3 regions of the Cellulosimicrobium sp. MI9406 genome follow, and region 2 is predicted to be linked to each of the others. Evidence: predicted binding sites of a transcription regulator. Region 2 holds the regulator's gene; each other region holds the start of a gene.
What was found. Region 2 encodes HrcA, which represses chaperone genes, less so after heat shock. Its sites were predicted from a motif close to TTNGCACTCGNNNNNNNCGAGTGCNAA; they were not measured.

Region 1 (7,852 bases), on a different contig from region 2:
GTACGCGAGCACGTCGACGCCGAGGCCCCGCGCCCGTTCCCGCGCCCCCCGCGCGAGCGACGCCCCGCCGACGACCGCGTGCCGCAGCCGGGACGGCGCGCCCGCGGCGACGGCGTCGAGCACGTCGTCGAGGACCTGCGGCACGAGGTGCACGATGTCGCTCGTCGCGAGCGCCGCCGTCGTCGCGGCCGGGGTGCGCGTGAGGACGGCGCACGCCCCGACTGCGAGCGTGTGCACGGCGGCGAAGCAGTACAGCGACGACGCGAGCGGGCCGGGGACGAGGACGGCGTCGGTGGGTCGCAGCCCGAGGAGACGGGTGACCGCGTCGAACGACCCCGCCCACGACGCGCGCGTGCGCACGACCGCGCGCGGGCGGCCGGTGCTCCCGGACGAGAACCCCGCCCACGCGAGGTCGTCGGGACCGGGGACGTGCGACGGCGCGGGCTCCGCGCCGTCGGCGGTGCCGGTCCCGCGTGGGAGCGGCACCTCGACGAACGTGCGCGGCGCGAGCGTGCGCAGCACCTCGGCGCGGTGGGCGCGCGGCCAGGCGGCGTCGCACACGAGCGGCGTCGCGCCCAGGTGGTCGACGGCCAGCATCGCCGTGAGCAGGTCGAGCGGGTCCGGCAGCGACACGGCGACGAGGTCGCCCGGTCGCGTACCCGACGCGCGCAGGTGCGTCGCGCCCGCGCGCACGTCCGCGGCGAGCGCGGCGTAGGTGCGCGACCGCTCGGGCGTGCGCAGGGCGGGACGGTCGCGCACCGCCGGGTCGGCGGCGTGCGTCAGGACCTCGTGGGCGACGGGCACGCGGACACTCTCGCAGGTGTTCAGGAGGCGGGGCGGCCGTCGGCCGCGGCACGGTCGACGCGTCCGGTGCGCCCGACCGGACGGGCCGCGGGGTAGGCCCGCACGACGCCCACCGTGATCGCGGCGGCGGCGAGCGCCTTGAGCAGGTCGCCGGGCAGGAACGCGAGCGAGAACTGCGCGGTCGTGGGCAGCGGCACGCCCGTGACGAGCGCCTGCACCGGGATGCCGACGGCGTAGACGATCGCGATCCCGCCGACGACGCACGCGACGAGCACGCGCGCGAAGGTGACGCGCCGGAGCCGGTCGACGAGCAGGCCGACGACGGCCGCGCCGGCGAGGAACCCGACGAGGTAGCCCGCGGACGGCCCGACGAACGCCCCGAGCCCGCCGCGCCCGCCCGCGAGGACGGGGAGCCCGGCCGCGGCGAGCGCGAGGAACGTCGCGACGGCGAGCGAGCCGCGCCACGCGCCGAGGATCGCCCCCGCGAGCATGACGCCGAGCGTCTGGAGCGTCACGGGCACCGCGTTGCCGAACAGCGCGATCGAGCCGGGCAGGCCGAGCGCGGCCAGGAGCGCGGCGAACGTCGCGACCCGCGCGGCGTCGCCGGCGTCGAGCGCGAACCGGCCGCGGCGACGGTCGAGCGCGTCCGGGGGTGCGTCGCGCAGCACCTCCGGGGCGGTGGGCGCCGTGGCGGACGGGGTGGCGGCGGGCGTCTCCGTGCGGGCGTCGGTCATCGCGGGCTCCCTGCTGTCGGTGGTCGGGCGTGTCCACTCTGGCCGGGACGGCGGTCGTCGGGCGACGGCGCTCGCGACCACCTCCGCGGCCCGCCGTGCACGGATCGCACAAGGCGTTGGAGGGATCCTCCAACCGCGCCGGGGCGCGGGCGCGGGGTCGGTGTGGGAGCAGCACAACCCGGCCTGTCCGGCCGGGCGACACGGCTCGTCGCACCTCTTGGCACTCTCGAGGTGAGAGTGCTAAAACAGGAGCTGTAGCCGCCCGCGGGGTGCCTGCCTCGCGGGAGCACCGACCGGTCCCGGACCGTCCGGGACCGTGCGACGAGGAGGTGAGAGGTGTGGCTGCGATGACCGACCCCTTCACGAGCACCTTCGACGCGATGGACCGTCTGGTCGGCCAGCTCGCGTCCGGCGCCCGCGCGACCGCCGCCTCGGCGGCCTCGGGCGGCATGCCGCTCGACCTGTTCCGCGCCGGGGACCACTACGTGCTGACGATGGACCTCCCGGGCGTCGACCCGGGCACGATCGACGTGTCCGTCGAGGACCGCACGCTGACCATCCGCGCCGAGCGCAGCCCCCGGACCGACCCGGACGTCCAGTGGCTCGCCCGCGAGCGGCCGTCCGGCACGTACGCGCGCCAGCTCACGGTGGGGCGCGGCCTGGCGCTCGACAAGATCACGGCGTCGTACGAGGACGGCGTGCTGACGCTGACGATCCCGGTGGCCGAGGAGGCCCGGCCCCGCCGGATCGAGGTCGCGCACCGCGCGGGCGGCGCGGCGACCCAGATCACGGCCGAGGCCGAGCCTCAGACGTCGGAGGGCTGAGCCGGGCTCACGCCTCGCCCGGGAGCGCCTTGCGGACGACGAGGCGCGTCCACGCCCCGAGGTACACGCGGTCCCCGTCGGCCAGCTCGCGTCGCTGGCCGGCGGGGATCGGGTCCGTCGGGAGCGGTTCGCCCGCGGGGCTCACGTAGGTGCCGTTCGAGGACTGCAGGTCCTCGACCCACCAGCGCTGCCCGTCCGTGCTGAGCTGGCAGTGCCGTCGCGAGACGCCGGTGTCCGCGCCGCAGTCGACCTGCGGGTGGATGCCGCGCGAGACCGACGGGCGCCCCACGAGCACGCTGCGCTCGCGCAGCACGACGAGCCCCGGCAGGCCCGCCGACGGCATGGGGTCCTCGGGCTGCTGGGCCGCGTACCAGTCCGGGTCGATCCAGATCTCGACGACCCACTGGTCCGGCCCGGGCACGGGCGGCGTCGGCAGGTGCGCGCCCGACGGCGCGGCCGGGTCCGCGGGCGCACCGGTGGGCTGCGCACCCGCGGCGGTCCGGGGGACCGGGGTCGACGCCGGAGCCTCGATCGGTGCGGAGGCGCCCGGCGGCGGGGTGGCCGCGGACGCGGGGGACGCGGCCGGAGCCGGGAGCGGGGGCGGCGTCACGCCCGACGCGAGGCCCGCCTCCGGTGCGGCCGGGGCAGCGGCGGGTGCGGCCGGGGTGGCCGGCGTGGGGCGCGACGGCGGGTCGAGCGAGAGCGCCGACGCAGGCTCCACCGGGTCGGGCAGGGCGCCGGTGGTGAAGTCGTAGCCGCAGTTCTCGCAGAACAGCGCGCCGGCAGGAGCGGGCGAGCCGCAGTTCGGGCACTCGAGGGCCTGCGCCGGTGCGGAGGCCCCGCCCGGAGCAGGGGACGCCGCGCCCGCCGCGGGCGTCGCGGGTGCCGACGCCGCGGCGATGGGCTCGCCGCACACGTCGCAGTAGTCGGTCGACTCCGAGGGGTGCCCGTTGGGGCAGACGACGGCGCTCACCGACGCACCCGCGTCGTCTTCGTCGAGGCGGTGTCGAGCGCCATCTCGTCGAGCGTCGAGGTGTTGCGCTTGAGCCGCACGGTGCCGTGCTCCTCGTCGTCGATCTCGACGACCTTGCGCAGGCGCGACGTCGCCTCCTCGTTCCCCGTCTGCTGCGCGAGCTGGACGGCGCGGCCGAGCTTGACGGTCGCCGTCGCCTCGTCGCCCGACGCCTTGGCCGCGAGGCCCTCCTGGATCGCCGCGGCGAGCTCGGTCTGGCCGGTGTAGTGCGCGACCTCGGGGTTGATGCGCGTGGTGAGCGACTCGTCGTCGGACCACTTCGCCTTGACCAGGCCCGAGGACACGACCTCGCCGTTCACGGCGAGCTGGACGCGCGCCGCGAGCTGCTCGGAGCCGACGGGCTTCGAGGCCACGCGCACCGCGACGTGGTAGTCGCGCGACTCGTCGCCCCACGACCCGGTCGGGTACGCGCCCGTGAGCGGGTTGACCTCGGCCCGGCGGTGCGTGAGGTCCTCGACGGTCGGGGCGACCTGGCGCACGAACAGCACCTGCGAGCCCTGCGGGGCCCACACGCGCAGGTCGGCCGAGGCGACGCCGCGCGCCATCGACGCCTGCATGAGCTTCTCGAAGTCGGCGGCGATCTCGTTCGGGTCCGCGATGAGGTCCACCGTGCCGAGCAGCGCGGTGGAGATCTCGCGCAGCTCGTCGACCTGCCAGCGCGAGCCGACGCCGCGCGCGTCGCACTGGAAGTGGCCCGTGACGTCCCGGACCGCGGCCGAGAGGTTGGCGCGGGGCTCCGACTCGTTCTTGCCGTCGGTGAGCAGGATCGCGTGCCGCTGCGTCGCCTGCGGCACCGTGGCGAAGAGCTGGTCCGCGAGGCGCAGCCACGTGCTCATCGCCGTGCCGCCGCCGGGCGTGAGCATCGAGATCGCGCGCTTCGCCTCGGCCCGCGCGCCCGGCTCCATCTGGACCATGGCCATGCGGGCGTTCGGGTAGGGGAACGCACGGTTCGCGACGTGGCTGCCGCCGACGATCGCGAACCACGTGCCGTCGAGGATCTGGTCGACCGCGACCTGGGCGGCGTGCTTCGCGGCCTCGATGTTGCGCCCCGACATCGACCCCGACGTGTCGACCATGATGATCTCGGCCACCCCGCCCGCGCCGCCGGCGCTCCCCGCGCTCCCGGCGCCGCGGCACGTCACGGTGACGATCGCGTGGACGTCCGTCGCGCCCTCGGACAGGAACTCGTTCTGGTAGACCTCGGCGGCGAACTCGGCCATGGGGGCTCCTTCGGTGGTGCGGGTGTTCGTGCAGGCTATCGGGTCGTCGGGGCCCGACGCGCGGTGCGCGTCAGGCGGTGGCGGGGTCCGCCGGGGGCGGCGGCGGGGTCGCGGACGACGCCCGGGAGAACCGGGCGAGCGTCGCCGTGATGTTGTCCCGGCCGCCCTGGGCGTTCGCCCAGTCGACGAGCGCGCCCGCGAGCACCTGCGGGTCGTCGCCGACGCGGTCCTGCGTGCTGCGCACGAGGGCCGCCAGGTCGGCCGCGGGGGAGCAGTAGTTCCACAGGCCGTCCGAGCACACGAGCAGCCAGCCGTCGCGGTCGGGCAGGGTCGCGGCCGTGCGGGCCACCGGGTCGGGGGCGTCGGGGCCGAGCCAGCGCGTGATGGCGTGCGCCTGCGGCGACGTCTCCGCCTGGGCGCGCGGCACGCCCTGCGCGATCATCTCCTGCGCCCACGAGTCGTCCACGCTGAGCTGGTGCGCGTCGCCGTCGTCCGGGATCCAGTAGGCGCGCGAGTCGCCCACCCAGCCCGCCACGACGAGCGGCCCGTCGAGGACGGCCGCGACGAACGTGCACGACGGCGGGTTCTCGCGGTCGGCCATCGTGCCGACGGTCGCGAGGATCGCGTCCTGCGCGGCGCGCGACGCGTCGCCGAGGAGCGCGGACCACGCGCCCATGCGCGCCGAGGCCTCGCCGGTCACAGGGTCGGGCCCGTCGGGGCCGCGCGCCGCGAGCACGTCGCGCGCGGCGCGCGCCGCGGCGAGGCTCGCGACGTCGGAGTCAGGGGCGGAGGACACGCCGTCGCACACGACGAGCGCCGCGAACGCCCGCTCGGCGGTCGCGGACGGGCTCGCCGCCAGGGCCATCGCGTCCTCGTTGCGCGAGTGCCGCACGCCCCGATCGCACACGCCGGCGACCCAGCTCGCGGGCCGCTCGGCCCAGTGGTCGCGCTCCGACGCCGCGGGCTCGCCGCACTCGGTGCAGTACCCGTCCTCGGCGACCCGGCCGCCGCAGCGCACGCAGGGGCGCGCGCCGCTCTCGGTGCCGTCGCCGTCGGTCTCGGCGGAGGCCTCGCCCGACGGCTCGGTGGTCCCGGCGGCGGTCCCGTCGTCGGACCCGGGCCCGCCGTCCCCGGTCCCGGCTGCTGCAGGGTCCGTCGCGGCGTCGGTCGCGAGGTCCGCGGCAGCTCCGGTCCCGGCGTCCGAGCCCGTCGCGGTCGGGAGCGGGGCGAGCGGGGTGCCGCACGCCTCGCAGAACCGGGCGCCCTCGGGCGACGGTTCCCCGCACGCCGGGCAGGCGAGCACGCCGCTCGGCTCCGCGACCGTGCCGCCGGGCACCGGTGCGGGCGCGGGCGCGGGGGAGTCGCTCATCGGAGCGTCCACCGGCGCACCTCGTTCGCGCGGTCCACGAGCGTGATGCGCTCGTCCCGCGAGTCGGTGAGCGACGCGAGCTCGCGGTACGCGCCCTCGAGCGCGTCGCGCAGCGCGGGCTCGTCGGCGGGCACGCCCGCGATGCGCGTGGTCGGCTCCGGGCCGGAGGTGGTCACGGTGTCGAGCGCGGAGCGCAGGACGCCCACCGCGAGCTCGGCCCGCTCGCGCGGCGCGATCGCGACGGTCGAGACGCTCGCCATGGCGTCGGCGAGCGCGGGCAGCCCGCGGCCCGAGGCGGCGAGCAGGTGCGCGCGGAGCGTGCGGGACTCGACGTACGACCCGCGCGTCGGGCCGACGAGGTCGAGCGCGTGCAGCGCGCCGTCGAGGTCGCCGCGCGCCTCGCGCACGCGCATGAGCCCGAACGCGGCCGGCGCGGTGTAGTTCGCGTCGGTGCGCGCGCAGATCACGTAGAGCGACTCGGCGATGTCGGGCTCGCCGCTCAGCTCGCAGGCCGCGGCGAGCGCGAGCTTGGGCGCGAGCTCGCCCGGCACCTGCCCGTACACGGCGTTGAACGACGCGCGCGCCGCGACCGGGTCGCCCTGCGCGAGCTCGCCGAGGCCCCCGATCCACGCGGCGCGCCACTCCCACGGGTCGTCCGCGAGGATGGTCGCGATCGTGTCGCGCAGCACGTCGAACCGCTCGGCCTCGATCGCGGCGCGCGCACGGGCGAGGCGCACCTCGACCGTGTCCTCGGGCGCGTCGGCGAGCGCGGCGAGGCGCGCGTCCGGGTCCACGACGTTGACCCCGGCGAGCCAGCTCGCCATGGGGTCGTGGTCGTCGCGCCGCAGCGTCGGCAGCTCGTCCCAGGCGAGCGGGCGGGACGCGACGTCCGCGACCGGCGCCTCGAACAGGACCGAGGCCGCGGAGTGCAGCGCCGGGTTGCCCGGGCCGGCGTCCGCCGCCACGACCTCGCGCAGGACGCCGAGGAGCTGGGTGCGCATCTCGTCCGCGGTCGCGAACCGGTCGGCCGGGTCGAGCGCGCACGCCTTGGCGAGCAGGCGGTAGAACGAGTCGTACTGCTGGAACACCGGGGTGTCCGCGACGGGCGGGAGCGACGCGACGTACGTCGTCGTGTTCCCGCGGAAGTCGAGGACGAGCGTCGCGAGGGTGCGGCCGATCGTGTAGATGTCGGACGCGACCGACGGCCCGACCTCCGCGACCTCGGGCGCCTGGTAGCCGACGGTGCCGAAGATCGCGGACGTGAGGTCGTCGGTGCGGCGCACGCCGCCGAGGTCGATGAGCTTCACGCCGTCGCCCTGCTGGATGACGTTCTCCGGCTTGAAGTCGCAGAACAGCAGGTTGTGGTCGTGCAGGTACGCGAACGCGGGCAGGATCGCGAGCACGTAGGCGAGGGCCTGGTCCACGGGCATCGGGTCGATGACCCCGTTGTTGTCCTCCCGGCGCTGCTGGAGGATCTCCTTGAGCGACTCGCCGCCGACGTACTCCATGACGGTGTAGCCGGCGCCGTCGTGCATGGCGAAGTTGTAGATCTCGACGATGAGCGGGTGCTCGACCTCCGCGAGGAACTGGCGCTCCGAGATCGCCGCCGCGTAGGCGTCGGGGTCGCCGGAGTTGAGCAGGCCCTTGAGCACGACCCACCGGCCGGACACGTTCTGGTCGCGCGCGAGGTAGATCCAGCCGAGGCCGCCGTGCGCGAGGCAGCCCACGACCTCGTACTGGCCGCCCACGAGGTCGCCGGGCTTCAGCTGCGGGGTGAAGTCGAAGCGGTTGCCGCAGTGGGGGCAGAACCCGGAGGTGCGGCCGGGCTGGCCGTCGCGCCCGCGGCCGACCTTCTCGCCGCACGCGGG
Region 2 (7,852 bases):
GTGTTCCTGCTCCTGCTCGCCCTCGTCGGGATCAACATCCTCGGCGCGATCCCGTGCGGTCTCGGGCTCTTCGTGACGATCCCGCTGAGCTACGTCGCCGTCGGCTACGCCTACCGCCGTCTCACGGGCGGCGTGCCGGCCGCCTGACACCCGGCCGACGCTGTCGCCGTGCCCCGGTACCGCCCGTCGGTGCCGGGGCACGGTGCGTCACGAGCGCGGTGCGTCTCGAGCGCGGTGCGTCCCGGGCGCCCGCGACCGGTCAGGGCGCGGTGACGAAGTCGATGAGCTCCTCGACGCGCCCGAGCAGCGACGGCTCCAGGTCGGCGTAGGTGCGGACCGTGCCGAGGATGCGCTGCCACGCGCGGCCGACGTCCTCCGCGCTCTCCGCCGGCCAGCCGAGCTCGCGCAGGATCCCACGCTTCCACTCGGTGCCGCGCTCGATCACGGGCCATCGCTCGAGGCCGATCCGGGCCGGCTTCACCGCCTGCCAGACGTCGACGTACGGGTGCCCGAGCACGAGCACCGTGCCCGCGGGCGAGCGCCGCAGCGCCTCGTCGGCGATCCGCCGCTCCTTGCTGCCGGGCACGAGGTGGTCCACGAGCACGCCCACGCGACGCTGCGGCGTCGGGCCGAAGTCGGCGAGCGCCGCCGCGAGGTCGTCGACGCCGTGCAGCGGCTCGACGACGACCCCCTCCACGCGCAGGTCGTCGCCCCACACCTTCTCGACGAGCTCGGCGTCGTGCTTGCCCTCGACCCAGATGCGGCTCCCGCGCGCGACGCGCGCCCGCTGCCCGACGACTGCCCGCGAGCCCGAGGCCGTGCGCGTCGGCGCGGCGGGGGCGCGGGAGGTGACGGGCGGGGTGAGCTCGACGGGCGCGCCGTCGACCCAGAAGCCCGGCCCGAGCGGGAACGTGCGGGTCCGGCCCGCGCGGTCCTCGAGCACGACGACGTGCATCCCGCCCGACTTCTCGACCCGGACGACGGCCCCGACCCACCCGGTCTGCACCTCCTCGACGACGAGGCCGCGCTCCGCGGGCTGCGGGCGCGACACGGGCCGCGCGCGGTGGTGGGTGGGGGCGGGCGTGCCGCCGAGGACGTCGGAGCCGTAACGGTCGAAGGACACGGCGTCACCCTAGGCCAGCGTCCGCCGCTCACCACCGAGATCGCCCCGTGCGTCGCCGGATCGGCCGCCCGCGGGAAGGTCCCGGGCGCCCGGACCGGCCGCGCACGGCGGCTCCCGGCGCGCGCGCCCCCGGGGCGGGGTGGTACCACGGACCGATGAGCCAGCAGCGCGCGGAGCCGGACCCGAACCGCTGGCGCGTGCTGCCGGTCTGCCTCGCGGTGGGCTTCATCACGACGCTCGACGTGTCGATCGTCAACGTAGCCCTGCCGTCGATCGAGTCGTCGCTCGACGCGGGCCCGACCCAGCTCCAGCTCGTCGTCGCCGGCTACACGCTCGCGTTCGGGCTCGCGCTGGTGCCCGCCGGGCGCCTGGGCGACGCGGGCGCACGGCGCCCGCTCTTCATCGCGGGCCTCCTGGGCTTCGCACTCATGAGCCTCGCGTCCGGGCTCGCGCCGACCGACACGTGGCTCGGCGTCGCGCGCCTGCTCCAGGGCGTGAGCGCAGGCGTCCTCAACCCGCAGGTCGTCGGTCTCATCCAGCAGCAGTTCCGCGGGTACGAGCGCGGGCGCGCGTTCGGCATGTTCGGCGCGACCATCGGCGTCTCGACGGCGCTCGGGCCCCTGCTGGGCGGGCTCATCATCGCCGCGGCGGGCCCGGAGACGGGGTGGCGGTGGGTGTTCCTCGTGAACATCCCCGTCGTCGCCGTGCTCCTGCCCTTCGCGTGGCGCCTCGTGCCCGGGCCGCCGCGCACCGGGTCGGGCGCGGCGCGCGCGCCGCGCCGGCTCGACCTCGTCGGGCTGGGCCTGCTCGGCGCCGCGACCCTGGGCGTGATGATGCCGTTCGTCACGACGACGGGCCGCGGCGACGACGCGTCGCGCTGGTGGTGGCTCGTGCCGGCCGCGGCCGCCGTGGTGGCCGCCGTCGGGTGGGAGCGGCGCTACCAGCGGCGCACGGGCGAGGCCGTGCTCGACCCCCAGGTCGTGGGGCTCGGGTCCTTCCGCAACGGCGCGCTGCTCGGCCTCGCGTACTTCGCCGGGTTCACGGGCATCTTCCTCGTCGTCACGCTCTACCTCCAGGACGAGCTGGGGTACACGCCGCTCCAGGCGGGGCTCGTCGGCACGCCGTTCGCGGTCGCGTCGGGCGTGTCGGCGTGGTTCTCGGGCCGCTGGGTCGCGCGCTGGGGCCGCGAGCTCGTCGTCGGCGGCGTCGTGCTCGTGCTCGTGGGGGTGGTCGCGGCGGAGGTCGTCGTGCGCACGCTCGGGAACGACCCGGGCGCCGTCGGCCCGGCGCTCGCGGTCGCGCTGCTCGTCGCGGGCGCGGGCAGCGGGACGGTCATCGCGCCGAACCAGACGCTCACGCTGTCCGAGGTGCCGGTGAGCCGGGCCGGGGTGGCGGGCAGCATGCTGCAGCTCGGCCAGCGCATCGGGTCGGCCGTCGGGATCTCCGTGGTCCTGTCCGTCTACTACGGCGGGCTCGCGAGCGGCGACTCGGCCGCGGACGCGACCGGGCGGGCGCTCCTGGTGACGATCGGCCTCGTCGCGGTCGCGCTCGTCGTCGGCCTCCTCGACCTGCGTTCGCGACGAGCGGAGGACCGCCGGACGGGCCGCGCGGACGCGTAGGATTGGCACTCGGAGGTCGAGAGTGCCGACGCCCGCACGCCCGCCCGGGCGGCGACGGTGCGGCACGCGGGAGGTGGACGTGAGCGAGGAGCGCCGGCTCGAGGTGCTGCGGGCCATCGTCGAGGACTACGTCCTCACGCGCGAGCCCGTGGGGTCGCGCGTGCTCACCGAGCGCCACAGCCTCGGCGTCTCGCCCGCCACGATCCGCAACGACATGGCGGCCCTCGAGGACGCCGGGTACATCGCGCAGCCGCACACGTCCGCGGGCCGGATCCCGACGGACAAGGGCTACCGGCTCTTCGTGGACCGCCTCTCGGGCGTCAAGCCGCTGTCCGCGCCGGAGAAGCGCGCCATCGAGACCTTCCTGTCCGAGGGCGTGGACCTCGACGACGTCATCGCGCGCGCCGGGCGCCTTCTCGCCCAGCTCACCGGCCAGGTCGCCGTCGTGCAGTACCCCTCGCTGAGCCGGTCGGGCCTGCGCCACCTCGAGCTCGTGCCCGTCGGCGAGTCGCGCCTCCTGGTCGTCATCATCACGGACACGGGCCGCGTCGAGCAGCGCACGCTCGAGGTCGCGAGCCTGCCGGACGAGGGGACCCTCGTCGAGGTGCGCGCACGGCTCAACGCCGCGGCCGCGGGCAAGCGCCTCACGGACCTCGCGCCCGGTCTCGCCGCCGTGACCGAGAGCTTCCACCCCGACGACGCCCCGCTCGTCCGCGCGGTGGGCGACCTCGTCGCCCAGACGCTCGCAGAGGAGAGCGAGGAGCGCCTCGTCCTCGCGGGCACGGCGAACCTCGCGCGCGCGGGCATGCGGTTCGAGCACGCGCTGCGCCCCGTCCTCGAGGCGCTCGAGGAGCAGGTCGTCCTGCTCGGGCTGCTCACCGAGATGGCCGCCGAGTCGGGCGTGAGCGTCCGGATCGGTCGCGAGACCCAGCTCGAGGGCCTCGCGGAGACCTCCGTCGTGACGACCGGTTACGGTAACGACGGTGACACGGTCGCGCTCGTCGGCTCGATCGGGCCGACCCGCATGGACTACCCCGGCACCATCGCGGCGGTGCGCGCGGTCGCGCGCTACCTGTCACGGGTGCTCGGCACGTGAGCCCCGCGGTCTCCCCGCCCGCGGCGGGCCCGCTCGACGACCACCCCCGACCCCTCCCGACCGGCCCCGCGCCGGCCTCACGACCCGCACCAGCAGAGAGTGACGTGTGAGCGACTACTACGAGATCCTCGGCGTGGCCCGTGACGCCAGCCAGGACCAGATCAAGAAGGCGTACCGCAAGCTCGCGCGCGAGCTGCACCCGGACGTCGCGGGCGAGGAGGCGGGCGACCGCTTCAAGGACGTCGCGCGCGCCTACGAGGTGCTGTCCAACCCGGAGAAACGCCAGCAGTACGACCTCGGCGTCGACCCCAGCGCCCCCGGCGGCGGGGGCGGCGGCCCCATGGGCGGCGGGTTCGGCTTCCAGGACATCTTCGAGACGTTCTTCGGCGGCGCCCAGGCGCAGCAGGGCCCGATCCCGCGCGCCCGCCGCGGCCAGGACGCGCTCGTGCGGCTCGACATCGACCTCTCCGAGGCGACGTTCGGCGCGCAGCGCGAGCTCCAGGTCGACACGGCGGTCGTGTGCGGCACGTGCGGCGGCACCTGCTGCCGCCCGGGCACCTCGCCCCGCACGTGCGAGGTGTGCCACGGCCGCGGCACGGTCCAGCGCGTCGCGCGCTCGTTCCTCGGCCAGGTCATGACGAGCGCGCCGTGCGCCGCGTGCCAGGGCTTCGGCACCGTCATCCCCGAGCCGTGCGCGGAGTGCTCGGGCGAGGGCCGCGTGCGCAGCCGCCGCAGCATCACGGTCAACGTCCCGGCGGGCGTCGACACGGGCACGCGCATCAAGCTCACCGCGCAGGGCGAGGTCGGCCCGGCCGGCGGCCCCGCGGGCGACCTGTACGTCGAGATCCGCGAGCGCAACCACGACACGTTCGTGCGCCGCGGCGACGACCTGCACTGCACCCTCCAGGTGCCGATGACGGCGGCCGCCCTCGGCACCGTGCTCGAGCTGGAGACGCTCGACGGGCTCCAGGAGATCGACCTGCGCCCCGGCACGCAGCCGAACCAGATCGTCACGCTGAAGAACCTCGGCGTCGGGCACCTGCACGGCAGCGGGCGCGGCGACCTCAACGTCCACATCGAGGTCCAGGTGCCCACTGCCCTCGACCCCGAGCAGGAGCAGCTCCTGCGCTCGCTCGCCGCGCTGCGCGGCGAGGAGCGGCCCGAGCCCCGGCTCGCCGCCGCGCACCCGGGCGTGTTCTCGCGCCTGCGCGACAAGCTCTCCGGCCGCTGAGCGGGGCGCGCGCATGAGTGCTCCGGTGTTCCTCGCCGAGACGGGGACCGACGGCGTCGCGCCCGGCGACCGGTACGTGCTCGACGGCGCGGAGGGCCGGCACGCGGGCGTCGTGCAGCGGCGCGGCGCGGGCGAGCGCGTCGACGTCGTCGACGGTGACGGGCTCCGGCTGCGCTGCGTCGTCGAGCACGCCGAGTCGGGCCGCGTGACGCTCCTCGTGCAGGAGGTGGACCGCGAGCCGGCGCCGGACGTCGTCGTGACGCTCGTCCAGGCGCTCGCCAAGGGTGACCGCGACGAGATGGCGATCGAGGCGGCGACGGAGATCGGCGTCGACGTGGTCGTGCCGTGGCAGGCGGAGCGCTCCGTCGTCGTGTGGCGCGGCGAGCGCGCGGCGAAGTCCCGCGCGCGGTGGCTCGCGACGGTCCGCACGGCGACCAAGCAGGCCCGGCGCGCGCGCCTGCCCCGCGTCGAGGTCGCGCTCGACTCGCGCGGCCTCGCGGCGCGGGTCGTCGACGTCGTCGCGGCGGGCGGTCGGGCGATCGTCCTGCACGAGGAGGCGACGACGCCGCTCGCCGACGTCGGGCTGCCCGCCGGTCCGGCCACGGACGGCGCGCCCGCGCCCGAGGTGCTCGTCGTCGTCGGCCCGGAGGGCGGGATCTCCGACCGCGAGCTCGCCGACCTCACGGAGGCCGGCGCGGTCGCGGCGCGGCTGGGGCCCCACGTGCTGCGCACGTCGACCGCCGGACCGGTGGCCGTGGCGCTGCTCGCCGAGCGGCTCGGCCGCTGGGGCGTGGCCGGGACGCGTGGTCTAGCCTCGGGGTCATGACGAGCACCGACCTGCGCACCGACCCGGACTGCCTCTTCTGCCGCATCGTCGCGGGGGAGGTGCCGGCCGACGTCGTGGCGACCAGCGAGCGCTCGATCGCGTTCCGCGACATCGACCCGCAGGCGCCCGTGCACGTGCTCGTCGTGCCGCGCGACCACCACGGCGACATCGCCCAGCTCGCGGCGGCGGACCCGGAGCTGCTCGGCGACGTCGTCGCGCTGGCGGACGAGGTGGCGGGCGACCTGGCCGACGGCCAGTTCCGGCTCATCTTCAACTCGGGGCCGCGCGCCGGCCAGAGCGTGTTCCACGTGCACGGCCACGTCATCGCGGGCGCCGAGCTCGGCTGGTCGCCCGCCTGAGCCCTGCGCGAAAGCGCGTGTGACGCCCGGCCGCGCTCGGTACGATGGAAGCGATCTGCGGGGCGGTGGCCGTCCCGGACCCACTGCCCGACCGAAGGAGCGCAGCGGCGCAAGCCGGCTCATGACCTCTCTGTCCCGAGAACCCGACCCCTCGTCGCACCGGGTCGAGCACCGCATCGTCATCCCGAACCACGTGCCGATGGTGGCGCTCCTCGGTAGCCGCGACTCCGTGCTCCGGGCCGTCGAGGAGGGGTTCCCCGCCGTCGACGTGCACGTGCGGGGCAACGAGATCGCGGTCGCCGGCCCTCCGGGGGAGGTCGCGCTCGCCGCGCGCCTGCTCGACGAGCTCGTCGAGGTCGTCGAGGCCGGCACCCAGCTCACGGCCGACGTCGTGACGCGGTCCATCGCGATGCTCACCGCCGCGACGGCGTCGCGCCCGGCCGAGGTGCTGACGCTCAACATCCTGTCGAGCCGCGGCCGCACGATCCGGCCCAAGACCGTGGGGCAGAAGCGCTACGTCGAGGCGATCGACGCGAACACCATCACGTTCGGGATCGGCCCCGCGGGCACCGGCAAGACGTACCTCGCGATGGCGAAGGCCGTGCAGGCGCTGCAGTCGAAGCAGGTCAACCGCATCATCCTCACGCGCCCGGCCGTCGAGGCGGGGGAGCGCCTCGGGTTCCTGCCCGGCTCGCTGACGGAGAAGATCGACCCGTACCTGCGCCCGCTGTACGACGCGCTGCACGACATGATCGACCCGGACTCGATCCCCAAGCTCATCGAGGCCGGCACGATCGAGGTCGCGCCGCTCGCGTTCATGCGCGGGCGCAGCCTCAACGACTCGTTCATCATCCTCGACGAGGCGCAGAACACGACCACCGAGCAGATGAAGATGTTCCTCACGCGCCTCGGCTTCGGGTCGCGCATGGTCATCACGGGCGACGCGACGCAGGTCGACCTGCCGGGCGGCACGCAGTCCGGCCTGCGCGTCATCGAGGACGTCCTCACCGGCGTGGACGACGTCGAGTTCTGCCGGCTCACGTCGTCCGACGTGGTGCGGCACCGGCTGGTGAGCGACATCATCGACGCGTACGCGCGGTGGGACCTGGCGAGCGGCGGGGGCTCGGGGAGCTCCGGGTCGCGCCGCCGCGACGACGACCGCCGCGGACGCCCCGCGGCACGAGAACGACGGACGAGGGACGACGCGTGAGCATCGAGGTCAACAACGAGACCGAGGCCGAGGTCGACGAGGCCGAGTTCGCGGCGCTGGCACGGTACGTGCTCGACGCGATGCGCGTGCACCCGCAGAGCGAGCTGTCGATCCTCTTCGTCGACACGGACGTGATGAGCGAGCTGCACGTGCGCTGGATGGACGAGCCCGGCCCGACGGACGTGCTGTCGTTCCCCATGGACGAGCTGCGGCCCGGGCGCGACGGCGAGGTCGCCGGCCCCGGCCAGCTCGGCGACGTCGTGCTGTGCCCGGAGGTCGCCGCCCAGCAGGCGGTGACGGCGGGTCACTCGACGGCGGAGGAGATGCTGCTGCTCACGACGCACGGCATCCTGCACCTGCTCGGCTACGACCACGCCGAGCCGGAGGA
Region 3 (7,852 bases), on a different contig from region 2:
TCAGAAGTCCATGCCGCCCATGCCACCGGTCGGGTCGCCCGCGGGGGCAGCCTTCTCCGGCTTGTCGGCCACGACGGCCTCGGTCGTGAGGAACAGCGCCGCGATGGAGGCGGCGTTCTGCAGCGCGGAGCGCGTGACCTTGACCGGGTCGTTCACGCCGGCGGCGAGGAGGTCCTCGTACACACCGGTCGCGGCGTTGAGGCCCTGGCCCGACGGGAGGTTGCGCACCTTCTCCGCCACGACGCCACCCTCGAGGCCCGCGTTGACCGCGATCTGCTTGAGCGGGGCGTCGATCGCGGCGCGCACGATCTGCGCACCGGTCGCCTCGTCGCCCTCGAGCTCGAGCTTCTCGAACGCCACGGCACCGGCCTGGATGAGCGCGACGCCACCACCGGCGACGATGCCCTCCTCGACGGCAGCCTTCGCGTTGCGGACGGCGTCCTCGATGCGGTGCTTGCGCTCCTTGAGCTCGACCTCCGTCGCGGCACCCGCCTTGATGACGGCCACGCCGCCGGCGAGCTTCGCGAGGCGCTCCTGGAGCTTCTCGCGGTCGTAGTCGGAGTCCGACTTCTCGATCTCGCCACGGATCTGGTTGACGCGACCCTGGATCAGGTCGGCGTCGCCCGCGCCCTCGACGATCGTGGTCTCGTCCTTCGTGACGACGACCTTGCGCGCCTGGCCGAGCAGGTCCAGCGTCGCGTTCTCGAGCTTGAGGCCCACCGTCTCGGTGATGACCTGGCCGCCGGTGAGGATCGCGATGTCCTGGAGCATGGCCTTGCGGCGGTCGCCGAAGCCCGGGGCCTTGACGGCGACGGACTTGAACGTGCCACGGATCTTGTTGAGCACCAGGGTCGCGAGCGCCTCGCCCTCGACGTCCTCGGCGATGATGAGGAGCGAGCGGCCGGCCTTCATGACCTGGTCGAGGACCGGGAGCAGGTCCTTCACGTTCGAGATCTTGGACTCGACGATGAGGACGTACGGGTCCTCGAGCACGGCCTCCTGGCGCTCGGGGTCCGTCTCGAAGTAGCGCGCGAGGAAGCCCTTGTCGAAGCGCATGCCCTCGGTGAGCTCGAGCTCGAGGCCGAACGTGTTCGACTCCTCGACCGTGATGACGCCCTCCTTGCCCACCTTGTCGAGGGCCTCGGCGATGAGCTCGCCGATCGCGGGGTCGCCGGCGGAGATGGCGGCCGTGGCGGCGATCTCCTCCTTGGTCTCGATGTCCTTCGCGGCGTTGAGCAGCTGCTCCGTCACCGCGTCGACGGCCTTCTCGATGCCGCGCTTGACGGCGATCGGGTTGGCGCCGGCCGCGACGACGCGCAGGCCCTCGCGCACGAGCGCCTGGGCGAGCACGGTCGCGGTGGTCGTGCCGTCACCCGCGACGTCGTCGGTCTTCTTGGCGACCTCCTTGACGAGCTCCGCACCGATCTTCTCGTACGGGTCCTCGAGCTCGATCTCCTTGGCGATGGAGACGCCGTCGTTCGTGATGGTCGGCGCGCCCCACTTCTTGTCGAGCACGACGTTGCGGCCCTTGGGGCCGAGGGTGACCTTGACGGTGTCGGCGAGCGTGTTGAGCCCGCGCTCCATGCTCCGACGAGCCTCCTCGTCGAAGGCGATGATCTTGGCCATGGGGAATGATCCTCCGCTGGTGGCGTATGGCGGTCGGCCGGCGCCCGCGACGGACGGCCCACGACGGCGGCGTTCATGTCACGCCGCCAGGGCGGGCCTCACCTGTCGACCTGGTGGGTTGCGCCGCAGCCGCGTGAGCGGCTGCCTGCGCTGGTCACTTCTGTCACTCTCGTGACGAGAGTGCTAACGCCATTATTGGCACTCGCACGGTGCGAGTGCAAGACAGCGGCGCGCCACGCCGCCGCGTATCGCGAGGGGCGAAACCGCGCACCGCGCGGCTCGCTCTAGGATGCGCGGTGTGATCCGCGCAACACCGTCGTGGCGCCCCCTCGCAGCCCTGGCCGGCTTCGTGCTGGTCCCTGCCCTCGGTCTGACCGCCGCGACCGCGGTCGCGGCGCCCTCGGGCGAGCACATCGACCTCTACCAGGACGGCGTCGCGGTGACGACCGGGCCCGACGGCGGCCCCGCGGTGCTGCGCCTCGCGCCCGGCGTCGGCGCGACGTACCTCGAGGGCAGCCGCGTGCTCGACCCGGCGGCGCTCGACCCCGGCGCGCTCGCCGCGGGCGTCGACCCCGCGGACGGCGAGGCGGACCGGCTCGCGCAGGTCGCCGGGGCGCGCCTCGACGCGACGGCGCTCCTCGACCCCGGTCTCGCCCACCAGACCGCCACCGCGTCGCGGGCCTGGCTCGCGTCCGGCGTCGTACCGGGTGCGGGCGGCCCGTTCGCCGCGCTCGGCGAGGCGGCCCTGCTCGACCTGCGCGCCCTCACGCTCGACGACGGCGCCGCCCTCGCCGCGCCGTCGCCCAAGTGGCGCTACGTGTGGCCGCGCGACGCGTCGTTCACCGCGGCGGCGTTCGCACGCACCGGTCACGTCGACGACGCGCGCGCCGTCCTCGGCTTCCTCGCCCGGGTCCAGGAGGACGACGGCTCGTTCCACGCGCGCTACCTCCCCGACGGGTCGGGCGTCCCGGACGACCGGGGCATCCAGTCCGACGGCGTCGGCTGGGCCCTGTGGGCCGCGGACGTCGTGCTGGAGGAGACGCCCGCCGCGGACCGCGCCGAGGTGGCCGCCGAGCTGCGCCCGCTGGTCGACGCCGCGACGGACCACGCACTCGAGCTCGTCGACGGCGAGGACCCGCTGCCGCCGCCGTCGAGCGACTACTGGGAGGTCGAGCCCACGTCTCTCACGCTCGGGACCGCCGGTCCCCTGCTCGCGGGCCTGGAGGCCGCGGCGGACGTGTACGCGGCCGCGGGCGAGGCGCCGCGCGCGCACGAGGCGACCCTCGCTGCCGCCCGCCTGCGCATGGCGGTCGAGCGCTCGTTCGGGTCCCAGGGCTACCCGCGCCACGTCACCGGCGGCGCGCGCGACGCCTCGACGGCGTTCGTGCTGCCGCCCTTCCAGCCGGAGCCCCTCGCCGGCGCGGACGAGGCCTGGCGCACGTCCGTGCGCGAGATGCTGCGCCCGGCCGGCGGGCTCGCGCCGGGCGCGGGCTGGCGGGCCGACGGCATCTCGTGGACACCCCAGACCACGCTGTACGCGCTGGCGGCGGCGTCGTCGTCCGACCCCGAGGACCGCGCCGACGCCGAGGAGTGGCTCCGCTGGGTCGACGACCACCGCACCGCGTCCGGGGCCATCCCGGAGAAGGTCCTCGCCGACGGCTCGCCCGCCGCCGTCGCGCCGCTGTCGTGGAGCTCCGCGCTCGTCGTGCTCGCGCTCGTGGAGCTCGGCGCCCAGGGCACGCCGGGCGGCGCGGGCTGACGCTCCTCCTGGGCTCTCCCGGTCCGCTGCGGCCGGCGCGCCGGGGCTACCGGGTGGTCGCGCCGCTCGTCGCGACGGGCCCCAGGTCGGGCGCGTCACGCACGTCGAACTCGCGCCGCAGCACCCGTTGCGCGGCGTACCAGCCCCCGAGGCCGTGCACGCCCGGCCCGGGCGGCGTCGACGCCGAGCACAGGTAGACGCCCTCCAGCCCGACGGCGTAGGGGTCGAACCGGGGCGTGGGCCGCGCGACCATCTGCCACATGCTCACGGCGCCGCCCGCGATGTCGCCGCCCACGTAGCTCTCGTCGTGCGCCGCCATCTCCGCCGCGGGCACGCAGCGCGACGCCACGACGACGTCCCGGAAGCCCGGCGCGAACCGCTCGACCTGCGCGACGACGTCCTCCGTCACGTCGCGCGTCGACCCCGCGGGCACGTGCGCGTAGGTCCACAGCGGGCGCAGCCCGCCCGCCCCGCGCCCGGGGTCGACGACGGTCGGGTCGCTCACGAGCACCACGGGCCGGGCGGCGTGGCGACCAGCCGCGACGTCGGCCTCGCTGCGCGCCATCTCGGCGCGCGTCCCGCCGAGGTGCACGGTCCCCGCGCGCCCCACCTCCGGGTCGGCCCAGGGCACGGGCCCGGAGAGCACGAGGTCGACCTTCGCGGCGGCGTCGCCGTGCCGGAACCGGCGCAGCGCATCCTCCGCACGCGGCGGGAGCCGGTCCGCGAACACGTCGGCGACGACGCGCGGCGTCGTGTCGAACACGTAGGCACGGGCCCGCGGCAGGTCGGCGAACGAGCCGACCCGGTGGCCCGTGACGACGTCGCCGCCGTGGGCGCGCAGGTCGTCCTCGAGCGCGGCGACGATCGCGCCGGAGCCGCCGCGGGGCAGCGGCCAGCCGCCCGGAGCGTGGCCGAGCGAGGCCAGCAGCACCGCCGTCCCGGCCGCGGCGAGCGACGGGAGGCGCGAGATGGCGTGCGCCGCGACGCCCGTGAGGAGCGCGCCGGCCTCGTCGGTGCGGAAGCGCCGCGTCCACGCGGGGCTCCCCTGCTCCAGCACCGCCGCGCCGAACCGGGCCGTCACACCGGCGCCGCTCGGCGTGAGCACGCGCCCCGGCACCGAGCGCTTGTCACCGAGAGCGACCGCGACGACGTCGCGCCACCCCTCGGCGAGCGGGCCGAGCAAGGCGCGCCAGGCGGCGCCGTCGACCCCGAGCCGCTCGACCGTGCGCTCGAGGTCGTGATAGGCCACGCCCGCACGACCCCCGTCGAGGGGGTGGGCGTACGAGACCTCCGGCGCGAGCAGCTCCACGCCGCGCGCGCCGAGGTCGAACGCCTCGAAGAACGGCGAGGCCCACGCCATCGGGTGCACCGCCGAGCACACGTCGTGCACGACGCCGTCGGCCAGCCCGAGGTCGAGCGTGCGGGCCCCGCCGCCCGACGTCGGCTGCGCCTCCAGCACGCGCACGGAGAGACCGGCGCGTGCGAGGGTCACGGCGGCGGCCAGGCCGTTGGGGCCCGAACCGACGACGACGGCGTCGAGATCCTCCGTCACGCGACCCTCGGAGCCGGGCTCAGAGCGGCCGCACCTGCTCGGCCTGCGGGCCCTTGCTGCCCTGGCCGAGCTCGAACTCGACCTCCTGGCCCTCGTCGAGCGTGCGGTAGCCGTCCGTCTGGATCGCGCTGAAGTGCACGAAGAGGTCCTGCCCACCCGCTGCGGGCGTGATGAACCCGTAGCCCTTCTCGGCGTTGAACCACTTCACGGTCCCCTGAGCCATGTACGTCTCCTCGTGCATCGTCGCCCGCGAGGCGACCGCCGCCCCGTGGTAGCCCGAGCCTAGCCCGCAGGCGGCGTGCACGGAAGGTCGAACAGCAGGTCGCGATTCTCGGACTCCGGGCCGAACGAGCAGGTCACGCGGGTGCTGCCCTCGGATCGCGGAAGCTCCGCCGGACCGGGCGGACGAACCGTCAGCCGACCGGGGCGAGCTCCGACTTGACGATGACGACGACGTCGCCGGAGCGCAGCGTCTGCTGACTCACCTGCTCCGCGGGGATGCCGAGGATCGCGGCGACTGCGGCTGCGCTGTCAGCGCGGTCACCCGCGTACCAGACCGAGGTCACCGAGACGGCGTCGGGATCACCCTCGTAGTCGGCCGCCTCGACGTTCGTGAAGCCCTGGTCCGTCAGCGCGTCGCGCCCCTTGCCCGCTTCACCGCCGATGCCGCTGGCGTTCAGGACGCGCACGCTCGCCGACGGGTCGGCCGCCGCCATGAGCGTCGCGAGGTCCGGGGTCTCGGGCGTCTCCTCGGTCGCGGGCGGCTCCTCCGCAGCAGGGGGCTCCTCGGTCGCGGGCGGCTCCTCCGCCGCGGGCGGCTCCTCGGCCTCCGCGGGCGGCGGCTCCGTGGACTGCGCCTGCGGCGGGTCCTCCGTGGCACCGTTGTCGGACAGCAGCGCGACGCCCCCGTACGCGAGGCCGGCGAAGACGACGGCGACCAGCAGGAACGGCCACGTCTTGCTCCACCCGCTGCGCGGCGTGCGGTGCACCCCCACGGGCGCACCCTGCGGCGCGGGCGCGTCGAACTCGTCGGGCGCGTAGGGGTAGCGGCTCTTCGTCACGGCGACAGGGTAGCCCGGTCGGGGCTCTCGGCTAAACGCCCTGTTCGCCCGGACTTCACGCGGTGCCCGTCGTCCCGGGTCAGAGGCCCTCGAGCCGGCGCGCCGTGCGCGCCCGCTGCCGGGTGGACCGCATCCGCCGCAGGCGCTTGACGAGCATGGGGTCGTGCGCGAGCGCGGCCGGGGAGTCGATGAGCGCGTTGAGCACCTGGTAGTAGCGCGTCGCGGACATGTCGAACAGCTCGCGCACCGCCTGCTCCTTGGCGCCCGAGTACTTCCACCACTGCCGCTCGAACGCCAGGATCTCCTGGTCCCGCTCGCTCAGGCCCGACGCCGGCGCCTCCGAGGTGGTCGGGTCGCCGACCGCGTCGGGTCCGTCGAGCACGTACGCCGCCTCGCTCATCGTTCCCTCCTGCACTCTCTCGTCACCGGACCTGCGCACTCCCGCGCGCGGCCGCCTCTCAGCCTACGCACGAACCACACCCGTGTCATTCGTCCTCGCCGCACGCTGCGGACGTGCCGAGGACGCCGGTTAGGCTCGGGGCCGTGGAGAGCGCACCCGCCCAGCCCGTCGCCGTCGACCCGGTCGCGACCGCCTCGACGGCCGACCCCCGTCCGGCCCTCGCGAGCATCATGGCGCCCGACTGGGCCGAGGCCCTCGCGCCCGTCGAGCCGCAGCTGCACGCGCTCGGCGACTTCCTGCGCGCCGAGGTGGCGGCCGGACGGGAGTACCTCCCCGCGCCGTCGGCCATCCTCAACGCGTTCTCGCGCCCCCTGGCCGAGGTGCGGGTGCTCGTCGTCGGGCAGGACCCGTACCCCGCGCCCGGGCACCCGATGGGGCTGTCGTTCTCCGTGCAGCCGCACGTGCGCCCCGTGCCCCGCTCGCTCCAGAACATCTTCGCCGAGCTCGCGGACGACGTCGGCGCCCCGACCCCCGCGAACGGCGACCTGTCCGCGTGGAGCGACCAGGGCGTCATGCTCCTCAACAGGGTGCTCACGGTCCGGCCGGGCGAGCCCGGGTCGCACCGCGGCCAGGGCTGGGAGGCCGTCACCGAGGCGGCGATCCGCGCGCTCGTCGCGCGCGACGCCCCGCTCGTCGCGATCCTCTGGGGTCGCGACGCCGCGACCCTGCGCCCGATGCTCGGCGACACCCCCGTCGTCGCGAGCGCCCACCCGAGCCCGCTCTCCGCGCGCCGCGGGTTCTTCGGGTCGCGCCCGTTCTCGCGCGTCAACGAGCTCCTCGTCGCCCAGGGCGCCGCCCCCGTCGACTGGACCCTCCCCACCACCTGATCTCCGCCCGCCCCGGCCCCCGGCCCGCGGCCGAGCAGGTGGTCCTGGCTCGTCCGCGCCGCGTGACGCGCCAGGACCACCTGCTCGACCCGCCAGGATCGCCGGGTCGACGGCACGCCGCCCCGCAGGAGCAGAATGGGGCGGGTGACGACGCAGAACCCGACGACCACTCCCCTGGCCGGTGACACCGCCGACGCACGCCGACCCGACGACCCCGCTCCGCGCTGGACGAGCTACGTCGCGATCGGCGACTCGTTCACCGAGGGGCTGTGGGACCCGTACCCCGGCGAGGAGGACCACCAGCGAGGATGGGCCGACCTCCTCGCCCAGCACCTCGCGGCCCGGCGCGTCGCCGCCGGCGAGGACCCGCTGCGGTACGCGAACCTCGCCATCCGCGGGCGCAAGCTGCGCTCGATCCTCACGGAGCAGGTGCCGGCGGCGCTCGAGCTCCGGCCGGACCTCGTGAGCGTCATCGGCGGCGGCAACGACATCCTGCGGCCGAACGCCGACGTCGACCGCCTCGCGCGCAACCTCGAGCACGCTGTCTCGCGCCTGCGCGGCGCGGGG

Region 1: a site for HrcA is predicted at 1,756-1,782, ahead of MT994_RS14970 (Hsp20/alpha crystallin family protein). Genes of this name have one in related genera too.
Region 3: a site for HrcA is predicted at 1,822-1,848, ahead of groL (chaperonin GroEL). Genes of this name have one in related genera too.

What each region holds. Positions count from the first base shown of each region.
Region 1 is NZ_JALIZI010000007.1:288,451-296,302, reverse strand. Features, by position in the region: gene MT994_RS14980 (class I adenylate-forming enzyme family protein) at 1-804, opposite strand, end outside; gene MT994_RS14975 (biotin transporter BioY) at 825-1,538, opposite strand; gene MT994_RS14970 (Hsp20/alpha crystallin family protein) at 1,886-2,362, shown strand; gene MT994_RS14965 (FHA domain-containing protein) at 2,370-3,335, opposite strand; gene MT994_RS14960 (VWA domain-containing protein) at 3,332-4,615, opposite strand; gene MT994_RS14955 (PP2C family serine/threonine-protein phosphatase) at 4,686-5,984, opposite strand; gene MT994_RS14950 (tetratricopeptide repeat protein) at 5,981-7,852, opposite strand, start outside.
Region 2 is NZ_JALIZI010000002.1:499,930-507,781, reverse strand. Features, by position in the region: gene MT994_RS05320 (hypothetical protein) at 1-147, shown strand, start outside; gene MT994_RS05315 (DUF3097 domain-containing protein) at 260-1,123, opposite strand; gene MT994_RS05310 (MFS transporter) at 1,279-2,742, shown strand; gene hrcA (heat-inducible transcriptional repressor HrcA) at 2,822-3,838, shown strand; gene dnaJ (molecular chaperone DnaJ) at 3,945-5,069, shown strand; gene MT994_RS05295 (16S rRNA (uracil(1498)-N(3))-methyltransferase) at 5,083-5,895, shown strand; gene MT994_RS05290 (HIT domain-containing protein) at 5,892-6,254, shown strand; gene MT994_RS05285 (PhoH family protein) at 6,376-7,464, shown strand; gene ybeY (rRNA maturation RNase YbeY) at 7,461-7,852, shown strand, end outside.
Region 3 is NZ_JALIZI010000008.1:180,167-188,018, forward strand. Features, by position in the region: gene groL (chaperonin GroEL) at 1-1,626, opposite strand; gene MT994_RS15980 (glycoside hydrolase family 15) at 1,925-3,385, shown strand; gene MT994_RS15985 (NAD(P)/FAD-dependent oxidoreductase) at 3,432-4,937, opposite strand; gene MT994_RS15990 (cold-shock protein) at 4,957-5,160, opposite strand; gene MT994_RS15995 (LytR C-terminal domain-containing protein) at 5,351-5,998, opposite strand; gene MT994_RS16000 (DUF3263 domain-containing protein) at 6,078-6,398, opposite strand; gene MT994_RS16005 (uracil-DNA glycosylase) at 6,626-7,285, shown strand; gene MT994_RS16010 (SGNH/GDSL hydrolase family protein) at 7,460-7,852, shown strand, end outside.